Regions from separate parts of the Aliirhizobium sp. YIM B11859 genome, predicted to be linked through region 4. Evidence: predicted binding sites of a transcription regulator. Region 4 holds the regulator's gene; each other region holds the start of a gene.

Region 1 (5,120 bases), on a different contig from region 4:
AACTCCCCATCGGCGCCGTTGGCGATCCGCGTTTCGAACGCCGTAAGGATGTCGTCCTTGTTCAGCCCCTTCACCGCGATAATGAAAGGGAAACCGAATTTTGTTGTATAGGCGGCGTTGAGCGTCGTGAAACGGGCATGTTCGTCGGGCGTCAGCCGGTCGAGCCCGGCACCGGCCTGCTCCTGCCTGCTGTCTTCGGTCAGATCACCGGCGACCGCCAACTTGCCCGCCAGATCGGGATGGGCGTTGAGCACACCGAGCCGCTCAGTGGCACTCGCCTTGCGGAATTCCGACACCATCGCCGCATGCACGCCTCTCGCCGTCAACGGCACGAACAGCAGCCCGGCATCATAGGCCCGCTCGGCAACGAACGGCGAATGCTCGAACACGCCGCCGAAGGTTGCGACAAAATCCTGCCTTGCGGTCATTCGCTATCCCCGAATGCTTCTGCAGGCTGGTGATGTTCATGCCAGTGGCGCGCGATCTCGATCCGCTGCGGCAGCCAGACCTTTTCATGACCGAGCACATATTCCATGAAGCGGCGAAGTGCTGCGATGCGGCCGGGGCGCCCGACAAGCCGGCAATGCAGCCCGACCGACATCATCTTCGGGCTGCCCTCCTGGCCCTCCCGGTAGAGCGTATCGAACGCATCCTTGAGATAGGTGAAAAACTGGTCGCCGGCATTGAAGCCTTGCGGCGTGGCAAACCGCATGTCGTTGGTTTCGAGCGTATAGGGGATGATCAGGAAAGGCTTGTCGCCAACGCCCGGCACCCAGTAGGGCAGATCGTCGGCATAGCTGTCGGAGGAATAGAGGAACCCGCCCTCCTCCATCACCAGCTTCAACGTATTGTCCGAAGGTTTGCCCTGATACATCCCGTAGGGCCGCTCGCCGACGAGCTCCGTGTGCAGTCGCACCGCCTCGAGAATATGTTCGCGTTCCTTCGCGACCGGAAAATCCTTGTATTCCAGCCACCGATAACCGTGGCTGGCAATCTCCCAGCCGGCCTCCTTCATCGCCGCCACCGCTTCCGGATTGCGCGCCATGGCAAGTGTCACACCATAAACCGTCACCTGGACGTTGACATCGGTAAACAGCCGCCACAGCCGCCAGAAACCGGCGCGTGAACCGTATTCGTAGATCGATTCCATATTGAGGTTGCGTTGCCCCGGCCAGGGTGCCGCACCGACGATTTCCGACAGCAGGTTTTCCGAGGCCGGATCGCCGTCCATGATCGAGCTTTCACCGCCCTCTTCGTAATTGATGACGAACTGCACAGCGACATTGGCACCGCCCGGCCATTTCGGATCAGGAATGTTGCGGCCGTAGCCGACGAGATCGCGCGGATAGTCTTTTATCGTTATCGGCATGTTCCACCTCGGATATCTGAGTGCAACGGTAGCGCACCGCTTCCTCAGATGTCGAGATGGAAGTTTGGCCGACCTCGATCAGGCGCTCTTGCGGGCGGCAACACGGCCCATCGGATGCAGCGAGTGAACCAGCAGCGGCGCGCCGGGCTCTTCTTCGACAAACAGCGCCAGGTTGGCGATATCCACCGGCTTTGTCAGATAGGGCGCGAAATAATCCCTCAGCACCGGCCCGATGGTCATGCTGTCCTTGGCGAGAAGCGGCCCGGTCAGCGCCATATGGAAGCGGAATTCGTCCATCACGTAAGGATGGCCCCAGCGGTAGAGATTGGCAAATTGCGGCGCGGAAAGATCGCCCGGATCGCTGCGCTCGAATTCCGCCTCGGACAACGGCGCGCGGAAGACATCGAATTCCTGCACCACGGCGCAGGCAAAATGCCGCATCTGGTCGCAATGGCTGGCTGGCACCAGCCCGAAGAAATTGCCGAGCCGCGCCACTTCCAGGAGAGGCAGGCGGAATGGTTCGTGGGAACCGGCAAACCGCATCAGGTGGCGAAGCAGCATCGCCTCGCTGATCTCGGGCGCCAGCCGGAACGGCGCCTTGAGCGCCGCGTGAAAGCCGCTGCGGCGGGGAATGGCGGTATGAAAGGAGATTTCATGCAGGCCGATCCCACGGATTGCCGGAGGCTCGGTCACGTCACCTGAAAATGCATTCCGGCCGAGCCATTGCGACGCGGCAAGCGTCAGCGCGTCATGGGCCGGCGGCGTGAAATATATGGCATAGCGCATGCGTCACCTTCTCGTGCATCCCTGTCAAAGGCCCTGTTTAATTACGCATTTGCTTGTTCAGTTCCCAATCAGGGACCTAAGTGATTTGCGTGACAGATTGACGACGAAAAAGCCCGGAAATGCGCGTTTAGCGCGAAGCAACACCGATATGGTTTACGAGTGAAAACGACTGCGGAACCGCCATATCCTTGCCGCTCGCAGCGTCCAGCGCGGCATCTGCCAGGAGATGTGCCACCCCGAAACTGACCTTGAAGCCACCGCCGAGCGCGATCACGTTTGCGTGGTCCGGATGCGGCCCGACCATCGGATCGCGATCGATCGCCTTGGGCCGCAGTCCGGCCCAGCGTTCCACCACCGGAGCGTCGGCAAGTGCCGGAACCAGCGCCCGGGCTCTTTCCACCAGATCCTCGAGCTGCATGTCTGTCGAGAACGGGTCGTCGAACGCATCCTCGCTGGTGCTGCCCAGCGCCACGTCGCCATCGTCATGCGGCACAAGGTAAAGCCCATTCAGGTAGAGGAGCGGCAGATCTGGGTCGATACCAGCCCTCAGCAACGCGGCCTGTCCCTTAACCGGCTGGCCAAGCGGCTGCGCAAGCGGCGCAGACACGGCCTCGATCAGCGGAAAGGCGCGATGCCCGGCAGCAATGATACATCTGCCGAAGGCAATGCTTCTGCCGTCAAAAAAGTCGATCGTGCCGGCCCCGGCATCGATGCGCAACACCTCGAGCCCCTCCGCGATCATCACGTGACGGCCGGCTCGCAATGTGGCGGCCAGCGCGGCAGTCAGCTTGCGCGGCGAAACCCTGGCGGCGAACGTGTCATGGACAAGCCCCGCCGGCATGAAGGAGGCATCCGGCCAGCCTGGATGCGGGGAGTGATCGAGAACATCCCAGCGGAAACGTCGAACCTGCTGGTCTCCGACCAGTCCTGACGGCCAGTTCACCAAAGCCTCTTCGCTATGGCGGGCAGCGATCGTACGCAGATGCGGCTTCGGCAACGGGATCAGCCGGCCCGAGCGACGATAACCGCACGAAAGGCCGGTGGCAGCCTTGATCGCCGCGACTTCGTTTTCCAGCGACAGCAACGCATCGAACTGAAACTGTTTCTTGTCGTTCCACTTGTCCGGCATATGCGGCATCAGCGCCCCGAGCAGCCCGCCGCTCGTGCCCTGCCCCAGCAATCCGGCATCGACGAGCACGGTGCGGATGCCGAGCCTCTCCGCCTTCACCGCCGCCCACAGGCCCATGATGCCGCCGCCGACAATGACGAGATCCGCCGTATCCGGTAAAGGGACACCCGCCTGATATGGCTCCGAAGATTGACCGCCGGCACCGGTCGGATTATCCGCATTCCCCATGAGCGAGCACGATCCCGATTTGAATACGCCAAACACTGAGCCGTCAGCCCTGAAGGACCCGGCCGTCCAGACACTCGACTGGCATGACGGCGATATGCCGTACTCCCAGGAATTTGGCGATCACTTTTATTGCCGCACCGATGGGCGACTGGAATGCGGACACGTGTTCCACAGCGGAAACGCCCTGAGCGAGCGCTGGGAGACGATGTCGGCGGATGACAGGTTCCACATCGGCGAACTCGGCTTCGGCACCGGCCTGAACCTCTGCGAGACCTTCCGGCAGTGGAAGCTTGCCCGCAAGCCCGGCACCCATCTGCATTTCACCTCCTTCGAGCTTTTTCCGATGAAGCGCGACGAGATCGGCCGGGCGCTTGTCCGTTGGCCGGAGATCGACGCCGAGAGGCTGGCGCTGGTATCCGCATGGCCGGACGATCCTTTAGGCCATGTGACGATCGGCCTCGACGAACAGACGCGCCTGACGGTCGTCTGCGGACCGGCATTCGACGGTGTGACGGCGGCCGAGCCGGATTTCGACGCCTGGTTCCTCGATGGTTTCGCGCCGTCGCGCAATCCCGCCATGTGGTCGCCCGAACTGATGCGGGCGCTTTTGACCGCACCAAGCCGGGCGGAACCTTCGCCACCTATGCCGCGGCCGGCTTTGTTCGCCGCAACCTTGGCGCGGCCGGTTTCATCGTCGAGCGTCGCCCGGGCTTTGCCGGCAAGCGCGAGATGTTGTGCGGCAATCGCCCGAACCTTTCCCACGCTGCCGGCTGATCGTTTGAGCCAACAGAATGATGCAACATAGCCCGGACAGGCTCCAAAGCCCCGCCGCACGCACATGGCTGCCATTCGATATTTGCACCTGCATCCTTCGGCCGCAGGGGTGAAACAGGCATGTCCGAACAACACAGGAATAGTAGCATGTCATTGAAGCTCAACGTGATCATCGGCAGCACCCGTCCGGGCCGCGCCGGCGCGCCGATCGGCAAATGGGCCGCCGAACACGCAACCAAACACGGCAAGTTCGAAGTCGAACTCGTCGACCTCGCCGATTTCAACCTGCCGCTTCTCGACGAGCCGAACCATCCGCGCATGCAGAAATACGAGCATGAGCACACCAAGCGCTGGTCGGCCAGCGTCGCCTCGGCCGACGCCTATCTCTTCCTCACGCCGGAATACGATTATTTCCCCAATGCGGCGCTGATCAATGCGCTGCAGGCCCTGTCGCTGGAATGGTCCTTCAAGGCTGCCGGCGTTCTGAGCTACGCCTACGTATCCGGCGGCCTGCGTGCTGCCCAGGAACTGCGGCTGCTGATGAGCAACCTCAACATGATGCCGATCCCGCAGACGGTGCCGATCCCGTTCTTCACCAACTTCATCGATGAGAACAAGGTCTTCAATCCGACCGCCCCGATGAATGAAGGCCTGACCGCAGCACTCGACCAGCTCGCCATCTGGGCCGCAGCGCTGAAGGCCGGCCGCTAAGGTCAGCCATCAAACTGATATAAAATCTTGCCTATATCGAAAGTCTTGAAGGGGAAGCCGCACCGCCGGCCTCCCCTTTTTTCTGCGTATTCCTGCCCGATATCAGGCATCGCCACCATATCC
Region 2 (5,120 bases), 310 kb from region 4:
TGAAATACGCTCGTCCAACCCTTCCATGCGCGCCTTCAACGAGCGTGCCGCGATCAACGCACCTATCCAGGGTTCGGCTGCCGATATCATCCGTCGGGCGATGGTAAAGATGGAGCCTGCCCTTGCCGATGCGGGCCTGTCAGCGCGCATGCTGCTGCAGGTCCACGATGAACTGATCTTCGAGGTCGAGGACGCGGAGGTCGAAAAGGCCATGCCAGTGATCGTTTCGACCATGGAACAGGCGGCCATGCCGGCCATATCGATGAAAGTTCCGCTCAAGGTCGATGCGCGCGCTGCCGACAACTGGGACGAAGCGCACTGACGCCTTGAGATGTTGTTGCGGTTGATCGCTCGGCTATTCCGGATAAAGGGAGTGGAGCGCGGTGGAGAGAAGCTCCTCGGCATAGGTGTTGGCCGATCGTTGTGCCGCTTCGCTCAGGCCAAATTCCAGCGATCTTTGGCGAACGGTTTCCTGGATGAGGGCGGCGATACCGCGCGCCTGATCGCCGCTGCCGCCTTCGGTCGTGTCGAGAGCCAGGGCCAGCGATGTCATGGCCACGATTTCCAGAACCACCATCCGCCCTTCGAGCGCGGATAAAAAGGATGAATCGGGGTCAGCCGCGACCCCGTCGTGTTTTCTCGACTCTATCACCGCCCCAGCTCCATTAGGTAATCGAAATAAACAAAGTAGAGGAGCTGGAACAACTGTAAAGCAGGCTGGAACTATTTTTATTTGCCACTGAAATCTTGGGAAAGCAAAGTGGAGAGAGCCTCGACCAGCGCTTTTCCCGCCGTTTGCACATCGCCACTATTGTCGATGGTCACGACCCGGTAATCGCCGATGACCTCGAGCGATCCGCGCGCCATGCGCCGCAGAATGTCGTCTCTGCTTTCGCGTCCGCGGGCCTCCAGCCGGGCTGCCAGCACCTCTGGCCGCGCCGTCACGTTGATGACGACGAGCGCAGGATAGGCCTCGTTGAACACCTGCAGCGCCGAACGCGAGCCATTGGCTATCACCAATGCACCACGCGCCACGGCGTCCTTTGTCTCCACGGGAATGCCATAATGCAGCCCATGCGCATTCCAGGAGACGGAAAACCGGCCGGCGGCCTCCATCTTTTCAAATTCCGCTTCGCAGACGCCGTCATGATCCTCGCCGCCGGCACTTGCATCACGGGTAATCACACGCCGGGCGAATATCACCTCGGAGCGGTCGGACAAGGACTGCGCAGCATAGGCCATCAACGTGTCTTTGCCGGCGCCGCTCGGACCGACGACCACGACCATACAGCCGGGGCGCGTGTCTGTGTGGATTTCCGATGAGCTGTCCATCATGCCACCCGTCGGCCCTGCCGCCAGATCGCCCGTGCAACCGGCACGCCGGCTTCGCGATGGACCCGCACGATATCGGCCCGTAAACCGCTGGCGATCCGGCCACGGTCGGCAAGACCCGCGATTCGGGCGGGCGTTGAGGTGACCATCGATATCGCCTTGGGGAGCGAAAAGCCGTCGATCTCGTCAGCCAGGATAAACGGCGCATAGAGCAGGCTGAGAGGAACGTAGTCGGACGAAAGAACGTCGAGCACGTCGTTTTCGGCAAGGTCGCGAGCGGCGATATTGCCGGAATGCGATTTGCCGCGCACCACGTTCGGCGCGCCCATCAGGACGCCCATGCCTGCTTTGTGCGACGCCGCGGCAGCCTCGAAGCTTGTCGGGAATTCGGCAAGCTTGACGCCGTTCTCGATCGCTTCGTCGACATGGGTAAGCGTCGCGTCGTCATGGCTGGCGATCGTGATTCCGCGTTCCGAGCAATGCTTGGCGATGGCAATGCGGTGCGGCGTCGAATTGCGCTGCGATTCAGCCACACGCTTGTCGATGAAGGCCTTGAAAGCCTCGTCGGAAAGACCGCGCTTCTTCTGGTAGTAGAAGATGTACTGTTCCATCGTCTGGAACTGACGCTGGCCGGGTGCATGGTCCATCAGCGAAACGAGGCGGACATGGCTGTCGTTTTCGAAGTCGGCGAAATGTTCCAGCACGTTGTCGGCCGAAACCTCGCAGCGCAGGTGAATGAGATGCTCGGAGCGGAGCCGTCCGTCGCGTTCGGCCGCCTGGATTGCATCAGCCATGATCCGCATCTCGCCATGTTCGAAGCCACCGTCCTCGTCCGAACCCATGCGCAGGCAATCGAACACGGTGGTGATGCCGGAAGAAGCGATCTGCGCGTCATGTGCCTGGATGGCAGCCGTCGCGTTCCAGCGCACGCCGGGCCGCGGCGAGTAATGCTGTTCCAGGTGGTCGGTGTGAAGTTCGACCAGGCCGGGGATCAGGTAGTCACCCTCGAAATTCTCGCCGGAATGGACATTGCCTTCGGAAATGTCGGCGATCTTGCCGTCACGGACCTGCACGGAACCGGAAATCACGCGGTCCTCCAGTACGATCCGGGCATTGGTGAATACGGTTTCGGTGGTCATGGGGTGGTCTTTCCGATCTGGGAAGCGGGCTTCAGGGGCAGCCAGCGATGGGCGATGAAATCTGCGCCGCGGGCCGGCTCGGTGAACAGCGCGATGCCGTCGATTGCAAGCGGCCTGTTGGTGAACGCGGCAAAGCGCGGTTCCAGCGCGTCGCGCATGGCGGGCGCCTGTTCCGGCGGAACCTGACCGGAAAGCGTCATGTGGAAACGGAACTCATCCATCACATGCGGATACCCCCAGCGCATCAGGTTGGCGCGGTGCGCGGCCGAAAGCGTCTCCGGCTTGCGGCGGGCGATGTCAGCGTCCGAAAGTGGCGCCCGGAATGGCTCGAATTCTTCGACGATACGCGCTGCGAACGCCTGCAATTCTGGATAGGCCTGATCCGGTACCAGCGCGAAAAAGCGGCCGAGCTGGCCGATCACGACATTCGGGATGTCGAAAGCCGGCGTCGTTGCAGCAAACTCCTCGAAGGCATTGATCAGCTCGGCTTCACTGCGCCCTTGCGCCAGCTCAAACGGCGCCTTCAGCGTCGCGTGGAAGGCGTAGCGGCGCGGATCGGCTGTCAGAGCGTGAACCTCCTCGGTCGACAGGCCGTCTGCCTCAGGCGTGGGGAATATCTCGCCACTGAAGGAATCGCGACCGAGCCAACGGGATGCTGTCTTCGTCAGCGGATGGTCCGCGGCGGGAGAAAAATAAAGGGCGTAGCGCAAGATATCATTCCGGGATCAGGAAAGGGGACTAAGCCGGAACTGTAACCATCCGACACGTCCGTAGACAGGCCCTGCGCCTAAAAGATTTCCATGACAGAATGATGATGCCAGCCCCCATTCGGGGACTTTTAATGCGTCGGACCGCCGATCAGTCGCGAGCGGATCGCATTCGACACATTGTCGAACAGGAAGACGACGATGAGGATCAAAAGCACCATATAGGCGACCTTGTCCCAATCGGCATTCGTGCCCATCGCTTCGAGCAGCTTGAGGCCAATACCCCCTGCGCCGACAGCGCCGATGACGGTGGCCGAACGGGTGTTCGATTCCCAGAAATACAGCGACTGCGAGATGAACACCGGCAGCACTTGCGGCACCACGCCGAAGCGGTTGACGATCACCGGAGCGGCACCCACCGACTTGACGCCCTCGCGCTGCTTGTCGTCGACGTTTTCGACGGCTTCCGCATAGACCTTTCCGAGCGCGCCGGCATCGGTGAAGAAGATCGCCGCAATACCGGGGATCGGTCCGGGGCCGAAGGAGCGGGTGAAGAACAGCGCCCAGATCAGCATGTCGACCGAGCGGAGGAAGTCGAACAACCGCTTCATGCCCCAGTTTGCAGTGCGGTTGAGCGTGATGTTGCGGGCGGCGATAAAGGCGAGCGGGAAGGCGAAAAGTGTCCCGAGCAGGGTGCCGACAAAAGCCATGACCAGCGTCTGCAGCAGTTTCGACAGGATATCCGCATGCTGCCAGACATTGTTGCCGAGGAAATCGTCGACCATGTGACCGGCGTTGGAGCGGCTCGGATCGAGGCGATCGCCGACAGTGGCAAGCATCGCAAGCTCGCCCCAGCTTTTGCCCCAGAAGTCAGACTTGGTGTCGAACAGGAAGTTTGCCCAGCCGAGGAAGCGGCGCTGCACATAGACCTGGCTGCTACGGATTTCGGCCTGGCCCTCAAAACCGTAGTGGACGATGACCTTGGCTCCATCCTGCTGGATGGCAGAGGGCGCACCGGCAGGCGCGGTCGCTGCATCCTGCGTGATCGTCACCGGATAGGATTTGCCGTTGAGATAAACGTCGACCTGGCCGGTCATCACCTCAAGGCGGTCGCTGTCACTGCCATAGGTGACGGTATAGCCACCTGCCTGTGTCGGCTTCAGCCAGAATATGTCTGCGCCCTGCCGGTATTGACCGCGGCTCGACCATTGCGCCTTGACGGTGCCGTTATCCTCGAAACGCAGGCGTGGCTGGGCGCGCCAGGAGTACCAGTCCTGGACGTAGAGCGAGGCACGCTCCCACTGACCGTTCATGAAGGCCGGGCCGACATTGAAGGCGAAGAAGCAGATCAACAGATAGCTGACGACCGCGACTGAGCCGAGCACAAGCCCGTAGCGCCGCATGAAGGAACGATGGAAGACCTGCGGATAGGTGTCACGCAGACGCTCGCGGTCGGAAGCGTTGATGGCGGGGACCGAAGATGTCATCAGGCTGCTCCCCTGCCGAGTTCGAAGGACTGGTGGCCGATCAGTCGGCGGCGAAGCCAGCTGGAGAACTGATCGATGGCGATCACGCTGACAAGCAGCAGGATAATGATCGCATAGGTCTTGGCGGCATGGTCACGACCGATCGCCAGCCGGAATACTTCGCCGATGCCACCACCGCCGACGGCACCGATAATCGTCGAGGCGCGGACGTTGATCTCGGCGCGCAGCAGCGTGTAGGACACAAAATTCGGCAGCACCTGGGGAACGATGGCAAATCGCACCCGCTCGACCCAGCTGGCACCGGCGGCGCGCAGGCCCTCGTCCGGCTTCATGTCGGAGTTTTCGACCACTTCGAAGAACAGCTTTCCAAGCGCTCCGATCGTGTGGACGGTGATGGCGATGATTGCCGCGATCGGGCCGATCGACAGGATCGCGGTCAGTAGTCCGGCGATGAC
Region 3 (5,120 bases), on a different contig from region 4:
TTCCGACAGGCCGACCCAGCCCTTGTCTGCCTTTTCGAGCGGATAACGGACAGCAGCCCATTCCTTCGACTTCGGCTTGTAGGAGAGAAGTTTGACCTGCCCCTTCGGGTCATCCTTCCACTCGCGCTGGATGGCCATCCACAAAGTCAGGTCATCGCCCTTGCCGACGGCGGTAACACCCTCGAGCCCGTAGCGCGTTTCGCCGGCGAGAAGCTCTGCCGGCAGGCCGATCTCGGCCTTGATCTCGCCCTTGGCGTTGACATTATAAAGGCCGTGGCCGACCAACTTGGCGCTGTCGCCTTCCGATGCTAGCCAGAAGCCGCCCTTGCCATCGAGGGCGATGCCTTCGATATCGAGCTTCTGTGCCGGCTGGCCGTTGCGGGTGATGCGGACGACATCGGTGATCTCGGCCGGCTTCTTCGTCGCGTCAATCGTGTAGATCGACGGCTGCATGCCGTAGAAACTGTCATTGACGGCATAAAGGACGCCATCCTTTTCGGCATCACCGACGAGGCCCGACAGAGCGCCCCAGCCGAGCGGCTTGCCGTCGACATCCTTCGAGACGATCGTCGGATAGGCTTTTTCGCCCTCCGCCATTTGATAGATCATCACATGCGAGCGCGGGCCGCCGTCCTCACCGAGATCGGCTTCGTTGGCCGACGCAAGCAGGTTGCGGCCGGGGATTGCGACAGCACCTTCCGGCGACACGCCCGACGGGAGCAGCTGCACGAGTTCAGGCTCGGCGCCGGTATCCTTGTAGACGGCGATCATCGAACCGCGTTCGGAGAGCACGAAGAAATACTGCTGGCCGTTAAAGATGGCGGCTTCCATACCTTCCGGCTCGATACCCTTGTTCTTGGCACGTTTTTCCGGGAAGTGGCCCGCACGGGCAACCGCATATTCCAGCGAGGTACCGGCGTCATAAAGAACCTTGCCGGAACGATCAAAGATGGTGAAGCCGCGCGAACCACCCTTGTAGTCACCTTCATTGGCGATAACGAGACGATCGGTGCCGAGCCATTTAACCGCATCCGGCTCGCGCGGGACGGCCGAAAGCTTGCCGGAAAAATTCAGCGAACCATCGGTTTTGGTGTCAACGCCGTCGAGATCGACCGTGCCGGCGGAGAAATGGCCGGTGACCCTGGCGGTCTTGCTGTCGATGATGACGACGTGGTTGTTTTCCTGCAGTGTCAGGGCAATCTCGCCATTGGCGTTGATGTTGACGAATTCCGGCTCCGGATCTTCCGGAGCGATCTTAGCAAGGCCGGTGACATCGACGCGCTTGATGCTGTCGCAGGCAGGAATACCGTTGTTCAGCGTCACGATCACCAGATCGCCGGCTGGAAGCTGCGGCAGCGCACCGTCGTTCAGGTCTTCGTCGCGCTGGTTCTCAATGGCGATGGCGGCGAATGTGCCGTCCGGCGACACCACGACGGAATCCGGCTGGCCGGCGAGATCGCAGGTGTTTTCCAGTTTCTTCGAGGCGATATCGACGACACCGAGGGCACCTGCAGGCTTGGTCATGTCTTCGGTCCGGTCGATCGTGACCAGAACCTTCGAGCCGGCCACAGCCACCGAGTTCGGCTCGCCGTCGATGGCAAGCGAACCGGCCGCCTTCGGCGCCCTGGCATCGGTGATGTCGACGAAGCCGATCGTGCCGCCCGGCGCGTCGGAATAGATCAGCATATTGCCGTCCCTGGTCGCCGTGATGATCTCTGCAGATGTCGGCTTGTCCTTGCCATCGGCCAGATTGCTGGCGACGGGGAAGGACGCGATGCGGTTAAAAACCTGCTCGGCACTGGCCGGCACGGCAACAGACGCCAGCAATGCGGTTGTCAGCGCGACCTTGAACGAAACTGCCATGACAATTCTCCCCTACCCTTAAACCTGTAGTGGGTATTGGGGCATTGTCGTGACAGCCGAATGACACAGACGGCCCTTCCTGGTTGTATCAGAAGCCGTAGGCAGTGACGATCGTCGCAAAACAAAAGGCCGGGCAAAGCCCGGCCTCTCCTATTCGGTCATAACGACCGAAATTACTTCTTCTTGGCAGCGTAGGCCTTGATCGCTTCCGATACTTCGCCTTCCGCGTGGGCGGCATTGTCGAAGCCATTCAGTTCGACGGCCTTACGGCCGGCCGGAAGCTGCTTGTAGACGCGGAAGAAAGCCTGGAGGCGCTCCTGCTCGACCTGCGGCAGATCGGTGATTTCCTTGATGTTGTCGTAGGTCGGATCGATCTTGCTGGTCGGGACGGCAACGATCTTGTCGTCGACTTCGCCACCGTCGATCATCTTCAGGACGCCGATCGGGCGAACCTTGATGATGGCACCCGGAACAACCGGTTCGCGGGTATAGACAAGCGCGTCGAGCGGATCATTGTCGCCACCGAGCGAACTGGTGATCGAACCGTAATTGGCCGGATAGATGACCGGCATGGACTGGTAGCGGTCGACGACGAGATGGCCGGTGTCGGCATCGATCTCGTATTTGGTGAAGCTGCCCTGCGGGATTTCAATGGCAACGCTGAATTCCTTGCCGTCGTCCTTCTTCTGCGGGAAGTCGAGGTAGGAGACGTAGCTGTCAGCTGAGGCGGCGACGCCGGCGGTAAGAACAAGTGCGGCGGCGGCGGTAAAAAGCGTTTTCATAAAGACCCCTTCGGTATGATGAGGCCTTTCACCTATGCAGGTGAGATGACAGCGCAATGACAATATCCACGTCTAAGAACATCCCATGCGGTTAAGAGAAAAGGCCCGGCAGTGCCGGGCCCTTCCGATATCGATGCCGATCATTTCGACGGACCATCCCTACAGAGGCGATCAGAACTTGACGGTGTAGTTGCTCCGCAGCCAGACCGTCGGGTCCTGACCCTTCGTCGTCGCATTGACCATGAATGACGCGACGCCCTTACCAAGGTCGAACTCTGCGCCGAGGCCTCCGCGAACCCAGAACTGATTGAGGTCCTGGCCATCCAGATCGAAGTCACCGATGCCGATCAAGGTACCGCTCGATGCGGCGGCGTGGTGTTCGAACTGATAATCGATTTCAGTTTTGGCCAGCAGCCGGACACTATCGTTGAGTGGGTGGACGAAGTCTGCACCGAGGCGGGCGATCGTGGCATGGTCACTGGTCCCATCGAAGCTGACCGGGAACGAACCACCGGTTTCCGTGAAACCATCCACCCGGGTATGGGCGTAGGACAGGCCGAGATATGGGGTAATCGCCGTATCGTCGATTGTCACCGCATTCAGCCAGTCAAAGCGGATCTTGGCGCCCCAGGTTTCTGCATTGGTATCGCCGTTGGAATAGTCGGTAACAGCACCGCTTAGGTAACCGCGACGGCTATCGATGCTGCTGCGTCCCCAATAGCCGCCGACCGTCATATAGACGTTCTGCCCCAGATCGGCGGAGACTTCCGGCGAGAGATAGAAGCCGCGCTGGCGCACGTCACCGCCAGCATCGAGATCCTGGTCGGTAGAGGTGACACCTGCCGAGAAACGCGCAGTCACACCCTCGGCAATGCCATAACCAAAGCCGAAGTCGCCCAAGGCAAGACCGCCATCAGCGTGGTCGCCATCATCATAACCGCCGTCGATCGTACCCCAGACTGATCGCTGGCCGGCGGTCAAAAGATTGCGCATCGGCGCCCCCTGGGCGCCGAACATGATCGTGTCGGCGCTGTTTACACCGCTCTGGACAATCATGTTGTTGGCCGCCGCGACGGTGGGGAAATATTTGGCGGTATCGATAATGCCGCTTTCTCCGCCACCCTCGCAGACGTCGGCGGTGCATTCATTGCCGCTGTCATCATCCTCGGTCTCGACGACACGGGCGATATAGGTAGAGCCGCTGGTGGTCTGGCCGACAACAACGCTGCCATCCGCTGAGATAAGATCGGCGCTTGTGGTCATATCACCGTCAAGCGTGGCACCGTTTGCGGTCAGCCATTCCTCGACCGTCGTCATGCCGGTCGCTTCACTCCAGACGAAGCCGTGAGACACAGCGTCAGCATCGGCCGCAGTGCCCACCACCAGCGAACCGTCCGCATTGACACTGCTGGCATAGGAATAGGTGCCGCCCAGCGTGCCCAAGTCGGTCATGGCCGAAGTCGACGCTGCGTAGCGATATGCATGGTATTCGGCATTGTCTGCCGTGTAGGAACTGCCAACCAGGACATTTCCGTCGCCGCTCATCGCCGCAAGGCTGGTATAGCTTCCGCCGAGCGATCCGATATCGACCATGCCGGTCGCTTCGCTCCAGCGGAATACGCCGGTGGTGGTGGTGCCGTATCCATAACCGGCCACAACGGATCCGTCGTCGCTCACTTTTGTGGCGGAGGATCTGTCGTAGAGGGTGTCGATGTTTTCCATCGTTTGGGTGGCGGCCTTCCAGATGAAGGCGTGATAGCTTTCATCCAGCGTATCCGCCTCCCCGACCACAGTGCTGCCGTCGGTGCTGACGGCATAGGCGTAAGAGTCCTGGCCACCCAAGGTGCCGAGCCCGACGATGCCGGTCGATGCAGTCCAATAAAACCCTTCGGTCATGAAGCTCATAATGCTGACATAACCTGCAACGGCCGAGCCGTCGCCGCTCACCGATTGTGCGAAAGCAGCGGTGGTGTCTGCATCCAGAACACCCAGATCAACGAAACCGCCGGCGGCTGTCCAGACAAAGGCGACTTTCTGGTAAGAGGCGGTGACATAATATCCGGTCACCGTCTTGCCGTCCGCGCTCAGCGCTGCGGCATCGATGGAACGGGCGCCGGATGGTGCGGAGATCACCTGAACCTCTCCGGTGGACGTCGACGTCAATCGATACGTATAGGTTTCCGTATCGGCGTCATAAGAATAGTCGAGCATGACCGAGCCATCGCTGCTCAGGCCCAAGATATCGGATCCCCTGGCAGCATGCGCTACGGAAGTTAGGCTGACGATACCCACGAGCGCGGAGCTCGCGAGCAGACAAATCGTCCTGGATTTAAGAAACATTTCTAGAACACTCGCTGATGGTTTGAGACGGATGCCGTCAGCGATGCCGAAATATGAAATGCCCCAATAATATAAGTAATGATCATATTTCTAAAACAAGAATCGCTTATGCCCCCACCCACGAGATGGACGCGA
Region 4 (5,120 bases):
CGTTCCGGTCGAGTTTTCCGAGCAGATCATCGACAAGGATAACGAGCGCGCCAGCAACCCTACCAAATTGATGACGGCGAACTATCCGCTCATCGCCCGCAACGCGGTGGCCAAGGCTCTCGGCGTCGCCGAAAGCGATCGTCAGGGCCTTCGCGCAGTCAGTCAGATGGTTTCCGACGGTGTGCGTGGCGAGCTGCGCGACATGGTCATCGCCAATCCGCAAATCATCGGCACCACCCAGACTGTGTCCTTGCTGGCTGCCGGCGATATCGACTCGGCCTTCAAGGGCCAGATCGATCTCTCGGTCACGGAAAGCAACCGCAAGGTTTCCGACCAGCAGGTCGCCTGGATGAACCAGCTCGCGTCGAGTGGTGCGCTGGCCAAGCATTTCAACACCGGCATCTTCGCCAACGGCAATTCCAGCCGTCCGGAAGCAGCCGGCGTCGGCGTCGCCCTGATCGGCTCCTTCTACATGATGGTGATCGTGCTGGTGCTCGCCCTGCCGATCGGTGTCGCTGCCTCGATCTATCTTGAGGAATTCGCACCGAAAAACCGGTTTACTGACCTGATCGAGGTCAACATCAACAATCTGGCGGCCGTGCCGTCGATTGTCTACGGTCTCCTCGGTCTCGCGGTCTTCATCAACTTCATGGGCCTGCCGCGCTCGGCATCGCTCGTCGGCGGCCTGGTGTTGACGCTGATGACCCTGCCGACAATCATCATCGCCACCCGTGCGGCGCTGAAGGCAGTTCCTCCGTCGATCCGGGCGGCCGCACTTGGCCTTGGCGCGTCGAAGATGCAGACCATCTTCCATCACGTCCTGCCGCTCGCCATGCCAGGCATTCTGACCGGCACGATCATCGGCCTTGCGCATGCGCTCGGCGAAACCGCGCCGCTTCTGCTGATCGGCATGGTGGCCTTCGTCGCCAATTATCCGACGACGCCGCTCGATCCGTCGACCGCGCTGCCGGTGCAGATCTACATGTGGGCAAACGAGGCGGAACGCGCCTTCGTCGAAAGAACCTCGGGAGCAATCATCATCCTGCTCCTGTTCCTGATCGTCATGAACGTGGGTGCAATTCTGTTGCGGCGGCGGTTCGAGCGCCGGTGGTAGGAGATCGACACAATGAATATGTTGTCAGAAGCAGCAGTTGAGAAGGCGCTGGACAAGAAGATGAATGAAGTCGCGTACAAGATGATTGGCAAGGACGTGTCGGTTTATTACGGCGAAAAGCGCGCGCTTTTCGACGTGAACCTCAACGTTCGCGAAAACACGGTCACCGCCCTCATCGGACCTTCCGGCTGCGGCAAGTCGACCTTCCTGCGCACGTTGAACCGCATGAATGACACGATCGAGAGCTGCCGGGTCACCGGCAAGATCACGCTCGATACGGACGATATCTACGACAAGGAAATCGATGTCGTGGAACTGCGTGCCCGTGTCGGCATGGTCTTCCAGAAGCCGAACCCGTTCCCGAAGTCCATCTACGAGAACATTGCCTATGGCCCGCGCATCCATGGCCTTGCCCGCGGCAAGTCCGATATGGACCAGATCGTCGAGGCAAGCCTTCAGCGCGCCGGCCTGTGGACGGAGGTCAAGGATCGTCTGCATGAAGGCGGCACCGGGCTTTCGGGCGGTCAGCAGCAGCGTCTCTGCATTGCGCGTGCCATCGCCGTCTCGCCGGAAGTCATCCTGATGGACGAGCCCTGCTCGGCACTCGATCCGATCGCAACCGCCAAGGTCGAGGAACTGATCCACGAACTGCGCGCCAACTACACGATCGTCATCGTCACGCATTCGATGCAGCAGGCCGCCCGCGTCTCGCAGCGCACCGCCATGTTCCACCTCGGCCAGCTCGTCGAGGAAAACGACACGGACAAGATGTTCACCAATCCGGATGACCAGCGCACCCAGGACTACATCATGGGCCGCTTCGGCTGATTGATCGCCGACGCCTGCTGCCTTTCACGGATCTTAAGGACAAGAAAATGGTATCAAGTCATATCCTGTCGGCCTACGACGAAGAATTGAAATATCTCCGCCGCCGCATCTCCGAGATGGGTGGTCTTGCGGAACAGATGTGCGGCGACGCCGTGCGTGCGCTGGTCAATTCCGACTCCGCGCTTGCACAGAAGGTGATTTCTGACGACGTCATTCTCGATCACGCCGAACGCGAGATCCAGGACAAGGCAATCGTCACGATCGCCAAGCGCCAGCCGATGGCTGCCGACCTGCGCGAAATCATCGGCACGCTGCGTATCGCAGCTGACCTCGAGCGTGTTGGCGATCTCGGAAAGAATACCGCCAAGCGCGTTATCGCCGTGCAGGGAACGGGTGTACCCCGCAAGCTCGCACGCGGCCTGGAGCATCTTTCGGATCTTGCTGCGGTGCAGCTCAAGGATGTGCTGGACGTTTATGCAAGCCGTTCGGCTGAAAAGGCGGAAATCATCAGGCTTCGCGACGAAGAGATCGACGCGATGTACACGTCGCTGTTCCGTGAACTCCTGACCTACATGATGGAAGATCCGCGCAACATCACCACCTGCACGCATCTGCTGTTCTGCGCCAAGAATATCGAGCGCATCGGCGACCACGCGACCAACATCGCTGAAACCATCTACTACATGACGACAGGTGCGCAGCTCGAAGGTGAGCGTCCGAAGGACGACACGTCGAACACGGTCGGCGCCATAGCGGAGTAAGCCCCGATCGGGAGCCGATTGGGGTGATGTGACGGAGCAAATTGAGTATGCAGCCAAGAATAGCGGTCGTGGAAGACGAAGAAGCACTGAGCGTGCTTCTTCGCTATAATCTCGAAGCCGAGGGCTACGAGGTTGAAACGATACTGAGAGGCGACGAGGCCGAGATCCGGCTGCAGGAGCGCACACCCGACCTGCTGATCCTTGACTGGATGTTGCCTGGCGTCTCCGGCATCGAACTTTGCCGGCGACTGCGCATGCGGCCGGAAACCGAGCGGCTTCCGGTCATTATGCTGACGGCCCGGGGCGAGGAAAGCGAGCGGGTCCGTGGTCTTGCGACCGGCGCCGACGACTATGTCGTCAAGCCCTTCTCGACGCCGGAGCTGATGGCGCGGGTCAAGGCAATGCTGCGCCGCGCCAAGCCCGAGGTTCTCTCCAGCGTGCTGCGCTGTGGCGATATCGAGCTTGATCGCGAAACCCACCGCGTCCACCGCAAGAGCCGTGAGGTTCGACTCGGCCCGACGGAATTCCGTCTTCTGGAATTCCTGATGGTGTCGCCGGGCCGCGTCTTCTCCCGTTCGCAGCTTCTGGATGGCGTCTGGGGTCATGACATCTATGTCGACGAACGCACTGTCGACGTCCATGTCGGCCGCCTGCGCAAGGCGCTCAACTTCTCCAACATGCAGGATGTCATCCGCACCGTCCGCGGTGCAGGTTATTCGATGGAATCCTGATCTCCAAATCAGGCCTGCCTTTGTGTTTTCAGCCCGGGCGCGGTCCTCCGCCTCGGGCTGAACTGTTTAGCCGGGCAGTTCTCAGGCCTTCGCTTCCTTCTGCCACTCGGGCAGCGGAAACAGCCGGTCATAAGCGATATTGAAGAAGAACGCATAGACCAGGTAAAACAGGGCGAAGGATATATCCATCACCAGCGCCTGCATCAGGCTGATGCCGAGATACCAGGCGATGAACGGCATCAGCACGATCAACAGGCCGAGCTCGAACAGCACGGCATGCAGAACGCGGAGCGCCAGCCCCTTCTGCGTTCCGCCTCGATATTTCTGCATCAAGTGATCGAAGCCCAGATTGTAGAAATAGTTCCATCCGGTCGCCAGCGTTGCCGAAACAATGCCCACGACACCCACATGCTCCACAGGCAATCCGAATACGAAGGCCGCGAGCGGTGTGAAGATTGCCAGTCCGATGACTTCGAAGCTGATGGCGTGACGGATACGGTCGCCCGTGCTGCGCATGACTTTGACCCCATGGGTTCTGCCGGGTCGTCCCGACGATTGGTACCCATGCTGGGGGAGGCCGTCCTCGCTGGTACATAAATAGGGATTCCGAAGTCAATCAGCAAGCCGGCAGCCGGCAAGGCTGCATTGCAGATGGGACATGTTAGGCCTGGACAAACAAAAAAGCGGGCATCGAGCCCGCTTTTTGGATGTTCGCGTCCTGGATCAGGAGCGGGATGCAGCCCTGCGGCGGTCGTGGACCGGCTGATAGGCGAGCTTGGCGTGATAGTTGCAGTACGGCGACGCATCCGGGGATTCGCAGCCGCAGAAGTGGAACTCATCGGTCAGCGGATCACCGACCGGCCATTTGCAGGTGCGTTCCGTCAGTTCGGTCAGGGCGAGCTTGCGCGAGATCGGAACGACGACGTTGGATGCCGGGCGGTACTGGATTTCCTGTGCCGCGTCGAATTCGATCTCTTCCTTGACAGCCGTTGCACCGACCGGACGGGCAACCGTACGGGTGGCGACGCGGGATGCGAAGTTCGAAGGGCGTGCAGCGGTTGTTGCAGCAGGGCGTTTGGGTGCGCGGTTCGTCGGAACAGTGCCACCGGCTTTCGCGCGGCCCGGCAGATTGAGACGATGAACCTTGCCGATCACAGCGTTGCGGCTCACGCCGCCTAGCTGCGCTGCGATCTGGCTGGCGCTCAGGCCTTCGGCCCAGAGTCTCTTGAGTTTCTCGACGCGCTCGTCCGTCCAGTTCATGCCCGCTCTCCGCCTTTGAACGTTGGTGGCATGCAGAATCCCTCACCAATGTCGCGGAAAACATTCCGCAACAGGCACTATATCTATGCTATTGGTGACTAGTTCCGCCGCATGCAGTCTAGTAATTGATCATTAACCTAGAGGTAGGCAGACTCCGTGACAAGAGTCCCGGGAATCACCGCGAATCGATTTTGGGGTTTGTCCCCAACTTGCTTTGTGGGCGAGTCATTTTTGTCACAGCGATCGGCAGCTCGAAGCCGGGGCTGAAAGAGCGGCCGAAATGCGCCTCGGACCCCCGTATTTTCGCGAGTTTTGTTGACTTTCAAAAGGTGAGTGGCGATAGTGCCGCCGCCGCCCTGTGGGCGGCATTTTGATTTTTTGGAATGTCCTTTGCTGGACGTCTTAAATGTCCTTTGCCGGACACCT

Evidence for each region. Region 4 encodes PhoB, which activates phosphate uptake and scavenging genes when phosphate is short. Its sites were predicted from a motif close to TGTCATNNANCTGTCAT; they were not measured.
Region 1: AC2GXZ_RS03515 (DUF1045 domain-containing protein) is a predicted target of PhoB. The motif match lies at 2,245-2,261, and genes of this name have one in related genera.
Region 2: AC2GXZ_RS11240 (DUF1045 domain-containing protein) is a predicted target of PhoB. The motif match lies at 3,272-3,288, and genes of this name have one in related genera.
Region 3: AC2GXZ_RS20190 (inorganic diphosphatase) is a predicted target of PhoB. The motif match lies at 2,691-2,707, and genes of this name have one in related genera.

The regions. Positions count from the first base shown of each region.
Region 1 is NZ_JBXHAY010000001.1:759,673-764,792, reverse strand. Features, by position in the region: gene uraD (2-oxo-4-hydroxy-4-carboxy-5-ureidoimidazoline decarboxylase) at 1-428, opposite strand, end outside; gene puuE (allantoinase PuuE) at 425-1,369, opposite strand; gene AC2GXZ_RS03515 (DUF1045 domain-containing protein) at 1,448-2,155, opposite strand; gene AC2GXZ_RS03510 (NAD(P)/FAD-dependent oxidoreductase) at 2,283-3,512, opposite strand; partial or broken gene mnmC2 (tRNA (5-methylaminomethyl-2-thiouridine)(34)-methyltransferase MnmC2) at 3,511-4,286, shown strand; gene AC2GXZ_RS03500 (NADPH-dependent FMN reductase) at 4,434-4,997, shown strand.
Region 2 is NZ_JBXHAY010000002.1:1,036,554-1,041,673, reverse strand. Features, by position in the region: gene polA (DNA polymerase I) at 1-322, shown strand, start outside; gene AC2GXZ_RS11255 (hypothetical protein) at 356-553, opposite strand; gene phnN (phosphonate metabolism protein/1,5-bisphosphokinase (PRPP-forming) PhnN) at 730-1,335, opposite strand; gene AC2GXZ_RS11245 (alpha-D-ribose 1-methylphosphonate 5-triphosphate diphosphatase) at 1,332-2,471, opposite strand; gene AC2GXZ_RS11240 (DUF1045 domain-containing protein) at 2,468-3,181, opposite strand; gene phnE (phosphonate ABC transporter, permease protein PhnE) at 3,310-4,665, opposite strand; gene phnE (phosphonate ABC transporter, permease protein PhnE) at 4,665-5,120, opposite strand, start outside.
Region 3 is NZ_JBXHAY010000005.1:152,984-158,103, forward strand. Features, by position in the region: gene AC2GXZ_RS20185 (esterase-like activity of phytase family protein) at 1-1,863, opposite strand, end outside; gene AC2GXZ_RS20190 (inorganic diphosphatase) at 2,037-2,645, opposite strand; gene AC2GXZ_RS20195 (autotransporter domain-containing protein) at 2,817-4,883, opposite strand.
Region 4 is NZ_JBXHAY010000002.1:722,786-727,905, reverse strand. Features, by position in the region: gene pstA (phosphate ABC transporter permease PstA) at 1-1,114, shown strand, start outside; gene pstB (phosphate ABC transporter ATP-binding protein PstB) at 1,127-1,942, shown strand; gene phoU (phosphate signaling complex protein PhoU) at 1,990-2,703, shown strand; gene phoB (phosphate regulon transcriptional regulator PhoB) at 2,751-3,434, shown strand; gene AC2GXZ_RS09710 (PACE efflux transporter) at 3,516-3,950, opposite strand; gene AC2GXZ_RS09705 (GcrA family cell cycle regulator) at 4,158-4,694, opposite strand.